2 regions of the Streptomyces sp. NPDC051041 genome follow, and region 1 is predicted to be linked to the other one. Evidence: riboswitches for the same ligand, from Rfam matches in the RefSeq annotation. Region 1 holds a riboswitch; the other holds the start of a gene.
The links. A riboswitch is a leader RNA that binds a small molecule or an ion and turns the genes downstream of it on or off. The one in region 1 is predicted to bind thiamine pyrophosphate.
Positions count from the first base shown of each region.

Region 1 (4,284 bases):
CCCTGCTGGAACGCGGCATGCTGCCGTTCCTCCGGGAGGCGCTCGCCGCCCCGGGCACGGCGGTCGCGCCGCACTCCGCGGCACCGCCCGCGCCGGCCGGCCGCATCCCGCACCTCGGCTACGGCCGGCCGGGATTCAGCAGCCCCGACGACGGTGTCCCGAGCCCGCGTCCGAGCTTCACGAGCCCGGACCACGGGGGACCGGACCACGGGGGACCGGAACACAAGCCGGAGTAGCGGGCGGGCCCGCGCTCCCCGGCTCGCGACGGGCATGCCGGCCGCGGCGACGACCGCGACGCCGACCGCGAAGCCGCGCCGCGGAAAGGCCGGGGTCCGCAGGGACGGTCCGGGGCCGGGTGACGGGGGCACGGGCGGCGTCGTCGCTCCACGTCCGTCACCGCGGCCGGCCCCGTCGGTCTCCGGCCGCGCCCCGCCCGTCCGGCCCGTGCCTGGTGGGCACGGGCCGGACGGCGCCGGATCATTCCAGCGCCGGATCGCGGAACAGGATCCGGGAGCGGATCACCCGCCCGGCCGGGTCAGTCCGCGATCGGCAGGTAGACCCGGTTGCCCCCGGCCGCGAACTCCTTCGACTTCTGGGCCATGCCCTCCTCGATCTCGGCCCGCGTGCCGCCGTGTTCGCGGCGGATGTCCTGCGAGATCTTCATGCTGCAGAACTTCGGTCCGCACATCGAGCAGAAGTGGGCCGTCTTGGCGGGCTCGGCCGGCAGGGTCTCGTCGTGGAACTCCCGCGCGGTGTCCGGGTCCAGGGCGAGGTTGAACTGGTCCTCCCACCGGAACTCGAAACGGGCGTCGGACAGCGCGTCGTCCCACTCCTGCGCACCGGGGTGCCCCTTGGCGAGGTCGGCCGCGTGAGCGGCGATCTTGTAGGTGATGACGCCGGTCTTGACGTCGTCGCGGTTGGGCAGGCCCAGATGCTCCTTGGGCGTGACGTAGCAGAGCATCGCCGTGCCCCACCAGGCGATCATCGCGGCACCGATGCCGGAGGTGATGTGGTCGTACGCCGGTGCGACGTCCGTCGTCAGCGGGCCGAGCGTATAGAACGGGGCTTCGTCGCAGATCTCCTGCTGAAGGTCGATGTTCTCCTTGATCTTGTGCATCGGGACGTGGCCCGGGCCCTCGATCATGGTCTGTACGTGGAAGCGCCTGGCGATCCGGTTCAGTTCCCCGAGCGTCCTCAACTCCGCGAACTGGGCCTCGTCGTTGGCGTCCGCGATCGAGCCGGGGCGCAGGCCGTCGCCGAGGGAGTACGTGACGTCGTAGGCGGCGAGGATCTCGCAGAGCTCCTCGAAGTGCTCGTACAGGAACGACTCCTTGTGGTGCGCCAGGCACCACGCGGCCATGATCGATCCGCCGCGCGAGACGATGCCGGTCTTGCGGTTCGCCGTCAACGGCACGTACGCCAGGCGCACGCCCGCGTGCACCGTCATGTAGTCCACGCCCTGCTCGGCCTGCTCGATGACGGTGTCCTTGTAGATCTCCCAGGTCAGCTCCTCGGCCTTGCCGTCGACCTTCTCCAGGGCCTGGTAGAGCGGCACCGTGCCGATGGGGACGGGGGAGTTGCGCAGCACCCACTCGCGGGTGGTGTGGATGTTGCGGCCGGTGGACAGGTCCATGACCGTGTCGGCCCCCCAGCGGGTCGCCCAGGTCATCTTCTCGACCTCCTCCTCGATGGAGGAGGTCACCGCCGAGTTGCCGATATTGGCGTTGACCTTCACCAGGAACCGCTTGCCGATGATCATCGGCTCGATCTCCGGGTGGTTGACGTTCGCCGGCAACACCGCCCGGCCCGCCGCGATCTCCTCGCGGACCACCTCGGGGGAGACGTTCTCCCTGAGGGCCACGAACTCCATCTCCGGTGTGATCTCACCCCGGCGCGCGTACGCGAGCTGCGTGACCGCCCGGCCGTCACGGCTGCGGCGCGGCTGCCGCGGCCGTCCGGGGAAGACCGCGTCCAGGTTGCGCAGGCCGCCGCGCGGCGAGGTGTGCTTGATCCCGTCGTCCTCGGGACGGACGGGACGGCCCGCGTACTCCTCGGTGTCGCCGCGGGCGATGATCCATTTCTCCCGCAGCGGCGGCAGGCCCCTGCGGACATCGGTGTCGACGAGTGGATCGGTGTACGGGCCCGACGTGTCGTACAGCGTGACCGACTGCCCGTTGGTGAGGTGCACCTGTCGGACCGGCACCCGCAGATCGGGGCGTGAGCCCTCGATGTACGCCTTGTGCCAGCCGATGGACTTCCCGGCCTCCCCGTTGCTCGGTCCGTCGGCCGGTCCCCCGGCCTGGGTCCGCATGGAGGCAGGCGTGCGTGCGTCCTTGTTGGTCATGAGACCTACTCCCTACGCCGGCATTACCCGGTAACAGGTTCGGCGGTCGACGCAGCGGTTTCCGTCCGGCGATGTCCCGTGTGAAACATCACTCGACTCCGGTGACGTTTCATGTGAAACATCGCTGGGACGGAGGTCAGCGCCCTCTCAGCCCGGTGCTCCGAGCTCCCGCGTGTACAAAGGTGCCTCCACGCTAGCGTCACTTCGGGCGCGGTGAACAGAGGGCCCCCCTCGTTCTTGCGATGATCGGTCGGTGACCACGACGCAGCATCCCCCCTACCCGCCGCCCGAACCCCCCCGCGGCAACGGCGCCGGAAACGGTACCGGCCGTGGAGACAGCCCTGCTTCCGGCGGGACCGGACACGGCGGCCGAAACCGCGGCCCGGGTCCCGGTGGCGGACACGGGTACGACCCGGGGTTCGGTACTGGGCCCGCGCACGGTCCGGCCCCCGGGCCCGCCGGCGGCGGGCCCGGCCATGACGGCGGCCACGGACACGGTCCCGGGGACGGTGGCGGGCACGGCCCCGGTGGTGACGGATACGGCCACTCGCACGGGCACGGTCACAGCCACGGCCCGGCGGCGCCCGTGTCCAAGCATCTGCGCAAGGTCATCGCTGCGGTTCTCATCCCGTTCGCCGCGGCGGTGCTGGTCGGGCTCGCGGTGCTGTGGCCGGGCGGCGCGCCACCGCACGAGCGCACCGGGGTCGGGTTCGACCGGCAGACGCAGCAGGCCACGGTCACGACCGTCGAGGAGGTGAGCTGCGCGTCCGTCAACGCCTCCGGCCCCACTCCGACCGGCGACACGTCCACCGCCGAGGGCTCCTCCGCCCAGCAGCAGGCGACCGGTACCTGCAAGAGGGCGACGATCCGGGTCGACACCGGCAGGGACAAGGGTCGTACGTTCACCGAGATCGTGCAGCCCGACCAGTCGCGGCAGCTGCACGAGGGCCAGGAGGTCGTGGTCGCCTACGAGCCCTCCGCGCCGAAGGACCTGCAGTACTCGGTGGCGGACGTGAACCGCCGGATGCCGATGACGCTGCTCGCCGGCGTCTTCGCGCTCGCCGTCGTGGTCGTCGGGCGGCTGCGGGGCGTCATGGCGCTGGTCGCGCTGGCCATCAGCTTCCTGGTGCTGAACCTGTTCATGCTGCCGGCGATCCTGCAGGGTTCGAACCCGCTGGTCGTGGCGGTGATCGGGTCGAGCGCCATCATGCTGATCGCCCTCTACCTGTGCCACGGCCTGTCGGCCCGGACCTCCGTGGCGGTGCTCGGCACGCTGATCTCACTGCTGCTGATCGGCGTCCTGGGCTCGCTCTTCATCGGCTGGGCCGCGCTGACCGGCAACACGGACGACAACACCGGTCTGATCCACGGCCTCTATCCGACGATCGACATGAGCGGTCTGCTGCTGGCCGGTGTCATCATCGGTTCGCTCGGCGTCCTGGACGACGTGACGGTCACGCAGACGTCGGCGGTGTGGGAACTGCACGCGGCCAACCCGTCGATGGGCTGGCGCGGGCTGTACCGGGCGGGCATCCGCATCGGCCGCGACCACATCGCGTCCGTGGTCAACACGCTCGTCCTCGCGTACGCCGGTGCCGCGCTGCCGCTGCTGCTGCTGTTCTCGATCGCGCAGAGCAGCGTGGGCACGGTCGCCAACAGTGAGCTGGTCGCGGAGGAGATCGTCCGGACGCTGGTCGGCTCGATCGGGCTGGTGGCGTCGGTGCCGGTCACCACCGCCCTCGCCGCCCTGGTGGTCTCGGCCGACCGGCCCGGGCCGGAGACGGCGGGGACCGTACCGGCTCCGGCCCGTAGCGGAGGCAGGGGGCGGCGCCGCAAGCGGTGACGCATGCGGCGGGGGGGACCGGCGCTTTCCACCGGGGTCCGGTGAGCCTCGCAGGGTCCGGGAAACCTCGCAGGGTCCGGGGAATCGATCCTGCCCG
Region 1 covers NZ_JBITFM010000006.1:45,074-49,357, forward strand. Annotated here, with positions in the region: partial or broken gene ACIBAI_RS12615 (hypothetical protein) at 1-236, shown strand, start outside; gene thiC (phosphomethylpyrimidine synthase ThiC) at 536-2,344, opposite strand; TPP riboswitch at 2,337-2,526, opposite strand; gene ACIBAI_RS12625 (YibE/F family protein) at 2,598-4,187, shown strand.

Region 2 (4,284 bases), on a different contig from region 1:
CTGGCGACGTTCGTCGCGATGATGCTGACGGCCGAGGACGGGCCGTACCGCGTGCTGACGTTCCTGCTGCTGACGGTGGTCAGCGACACCGGCGCGTACGCCGTCGGCTGGCGCTTCGGCAGGCGCAAGCTCGCCCCGCGCATCAGCCCCGGCAAGACCCGCGAGGGCCTGGTCGGCGCCGTCGCCTTCGCGATGGCGGTGGGCGCGCTGTGCCTGCAGTTCCTCATCGACGACGGCACCTGGTGGCAGGGCCTGCTGCTCGGCCTCGCGGTCGCGGCCAGCGCCACGCTCGGCGACCTCGGCGAATCCATGATCAAGCGGGACCTGGGCATCAAGGACATGGGCACGCTGCTGCCCGGTCACGGCGGCATCATGGACCGGCTGGACTCGCTGCTGCCCACGGCGCCGGTGGTGTGGCTGCTGCTCGTCGTCTTCGTGGGATCCGGCTGAGCGGACACGGCTTTCGGAGTCCGGTCCGGCGGACCGCGTGAGCCCCCGCCTCGTGCAGGCGGGGGCTCCTCCGCGTTCGCGACCGGGCCGTCGCGCCGGTTCCGGGGGCGGCGGACACCGGAACGGGCCACCGCGGACGATCTGCGACACTGGTAGGACCATGCCCAAGCCCGGAGAACTCACATTCGTCGCCCCGCGCGGAGCCAAGAAGCCGCCGCGGCACCTTGCCGACCTCACGCCCGCCGAGCGCAAGGAAGCCGTCGCCGCGATCGGCGAGAAGCCGTTTCGCGCCAGGCAGCTCTCGCAGCACTACTTCGCGCGGTACGCGCACGACCCGGCGCAGTGGACCGACATCCCGGCCGCCGCACGCCCCCGGCTCCAGGAGGCGCTGCTGCCGGAGCTGATGACGGTCGTCCGGCACCTGTCGACCGACGAGGGCACCACCCGCAAGACGCTGTGGCGGCTCTTCGACGGCACGCTCGTGGAGTCGGTGCTGATGCGCTACCCGGACCGGGTGACGATGTGCATCAGCTCCCAGGCGGGCTGCGGCATGAACTGCCCGTTCTGCGCCACCGGGCAGGCCGGCCTGGACCGGAACCTGTCCACCGCCGAGATCGTGCACCAGATCGTGGACGGGATGCGGGCGCTGAGGGACGGCGAGGTCCCCGGCGGCCCGGCGCGGCTGTCCAACATCGTCTTCATGGGCATGGGCGAGCCCCTCGCCAACTACAACCGGGTCGTCGGCGCCATCCGCCGGCTCACCGACCCCGAGCCCGACGGGCTCGGGCTGTCCCAGCGCGGCATCACGGTCTCGACGGTCGGCCTCGTCCCGGCCATCCACCGCTTCGCCGACGAGGGCTTCAAGTGCCGCCTGGCCATCTCGCTGCACGCCCCCGACGACGAACTGCGCGACACCCTCGTCCCCGTCAACACGCGGTGGAAGGTGCGGGAGGTCCTGGACGCGGGCTTCGCGTACGCGGCCAAGTCCGGCCGGCGGCTGTCCATCGAGTACGCCCTCATCCGGGACATCAACGACCAGGCGTGGCGCGGCGACCGGCTCGGGCGGCTGCTCAAGGGCAGGCCCGTGCACGTCAACCTGATCCCGCTCAACCCGACGCCCGGGTCCAAGTGGACCGCCTCCCGGCCGGAGGACGAGAAGGCGTTCGTGGAGGCGATCGCCGCCCACGGGGTGCCGGTGACGATCCGGGACACCCGTGGTCAGGAGATCGACGGGGCCTGCGGTCAGCTCGCCGCGAGCGAGCGGTAACCTGACCGTCGTCGAACCACCGCAAGCACATCTGCATATTCCGACAGGGGAGCGCCACAGCGCTGAGAGTGCGGCACGGGCCGCAGACCCTCCGAACCTCGCCCAGGTCATTCTGGGTAGGGAGATCGGTCATCACTCGAGCTGTTGCGCCCTGCCCGGAACCCCGCCAGGGGTTTCGGGCAGGGCCGCGTCTCTTCCTGGTCACCCCAGGAGGAATCCGGTGAACATCACCAAGAAGGTCACGATCCTGGCCGTCGGACTCGGTCTGGCCGGCGGCCTGGCCGGGTGCGGGTCGTCCGGCGAGCAGTCATCCGGCGGCACCCGGACCGTGACCCTCGTCAGCCACGACTCGTGGGCCGCGTCGAAGAGCGTCATCGCCGCCTTCGAGAAGGAGTCCGGCTACCGGGTCAGGGTCCTCAAGAACGGCGACGCCGGGCAGGCCGTCAACAAGGCCGTCCTCACCAAGGACAACCCGCAGGGCGACGTCTTCTTCGGCGTCGACAACACGCTGCTGTCGCGCGCCCTCGACAACGGCGTGTTCCAGCCGTACCGGCCGCAGGGCTCCGACCGGATCGAGTCCGAGTACCGCGTCGACCAGGGCAAGCACCGGGTCACGCCCATCGACACCGGCGACATCTGTGTCAACTACGACAAGGAGTACTTCGCCGACCGCGAGCTCGACCCGCCGCGGACCTTCGACGACCTGATCGAGCCCGCGTACAGGAACCTCCTCGTCACCGAGAACGCCGCCTCCTCCTCGCCCGGTCTCGGCTTCCTGCTCGGCACGGCCGCGGAGTACGGGGACGACGGCTGGGCGGACTACTGGAAGAAGCTCAAGGCCAACGGCGTGAAGGTGGTCGACAGCTGGGAGCAGGCCTACAACGAGGAGTTCTCCGGCTCGGCCGGCGGGAAGAAGGCGGGGGGCGACAGGCCGCTCGTCGTCTCCTACGCCTCCTCCCCGCCCGCCGAGGTCGTCTACGCCGACCCCCGGCCCGGCACCGCCCCGACCGGGGTGGCCACGGGCACCTGCTTCCGCCAGGTCGAGTACGCGGGACTGCTCGCGGGCGCGAGGAACGCCGAGGGCGGCAAGGCGTTCCTGGACTTCCTGCTCACGAAGCGGTTCCAGGAGGACATGCCGCTGAACATGTTCGTCTACCCGGTGCGCGAGGACGCGCGGGTGCCGCGGGAGTTCGCGGAGTACGGGCCGCAGGCCGAGGATCCCGAGACCATGGACCCGGCGAAGATCGCCGAGAACCGTGACCGGTGGGTCAAGTCGTGGACCTCGCTCGTACTGAAGTGACCCGGCGCCGGACGGGGAACGCGGCGCGGCTCGGGCTGATGGCCGTGCCCGTCGCGTTCTTCGCGGTGTTCTTCGCCTACCCCGTCGCCGCGATCGTCGCGCGCGGGCTCAGGGCCGACGGGGCCTGGCACCCCGGGCGGATCGGCCAGGTGCTGGCGCAGTCCGACGTGCGGCACGTGCTGTGGTTCACCACCTGGCAGGCGCTCGTCTCCACCGCCCTCACGCTGCTGGTCGCGCTGCCCGGCGCGTACGTCTTCGCGCGCTTCGCCTTCCCGGGCAGGCAGCTCCTGCGGGCGGTGGTCACCGTCCCGTTCGTCCTGCCGACGGTCGTCGTCGGCACGGCGTTCCTGGCGCTGGCCGGGCGCGGCGGGCTGCTCGACGAGCTGTGGGGCCTGCGGCTGGACACCACCGTGTGGGCGATCCTGCTCGCGCACGTCTTCTTCAACTACGCCGTCGTGGTACGCACCGTCGGCGGGCTGTGGGCGCAGCTCGACCCGCGGCAGGAGGAGGCCGCGCGGATGCTGGGCGCCTCACGGCTCGCGGCCTGGCGGACGGTCACCCTGCCCGCGCTCGCGCCCGCCGTGGCCGCCGCCGCGCTGATGGTCTTCCTGTTCACCTTCACCTCCTTCGGCGTCGTGCAGATCCTCGGCGGGCCCGCCTTCTCCACCCTCGAGGTCGAGATCTACCGGCAGACCTCCGAGATCTTCGACCTGTCCACGGCGGCGGTGCTGACGCTGGTCCAGTTCGCCGCGGTGGGCTCGATCCTCGCCCTGCACGCCTGGACCGTACGGCGGCGGGAGACCGCGCTGCGGCTGGTGGACGCGTCCGTGACCGCGCGCCGGCCGCGCGGGGCCGGGCAGTGGACGCTGCTGGCCGGGGTGCTCGGCACCGTCGCCGTGCTGCTCGTGCTGCCGTTGGCGGTGCTGGTCGAGCGGTCGCTGGACGCGCCCGGCCTCGGCTACTACCGGGCGCTGACCCGGCAGGACGGCGGCACGTTCCTGGTCCCGCCGATCGCCGCGGTCGGCAACTCGCTGGTGTACGCCGTCGCCGCCACCGCCATCGCCGTGCTGATCGGCGGCCTCGCCGCCGCCGCGCTCACCCGGCGGGACGCGGGCCGGTTCGTGCGCGGCTTCGACGCGCTGCTGATGCTGCCGCTCGGCGTGTCCGCGGTGACCGTCGGCTTCGGGTTCCTGATCGCGCTGGACGAGCCCCCGCTGGACCTCAGGAGCTCCTGGATCCTGGTGCCGCTGGCCCAGGCGCTGGTCGG
Region 2 covers NZ_JBITFM010000013.1:104,221-108,504, reverse strand. Annotated here, with positions in the region: gene ACIBAI_RS20640 (phosphatidate cytidylyltransferase) at 1-450, shown strand, start outside; gene rlmN (23S rRNA (adenine(2503)-C(2))-methyltransferase RlmN) at 611-1,717, shown strand; TPP riboswitch at 1,753-1,858, shown strand; gene ACIBAI_RS20630 (thiamine ABC transporter substrate binding subunit) at 1,938-3,017, shown strand; gene ACIBAI_RS20625 (ABC transporter permease) at 2,993-4,284, shown strand, end outside.
Region 2: linked by a shared signal. The riboswitch ahead of ACIBAI_RS20630 (thiamine ABC transporter substrate binding subunit) and the one ahead of thiC (phosphomethylpyrimidine synthase ThiC) in region 1 are both predicted to bind thiamine pyrophosphate.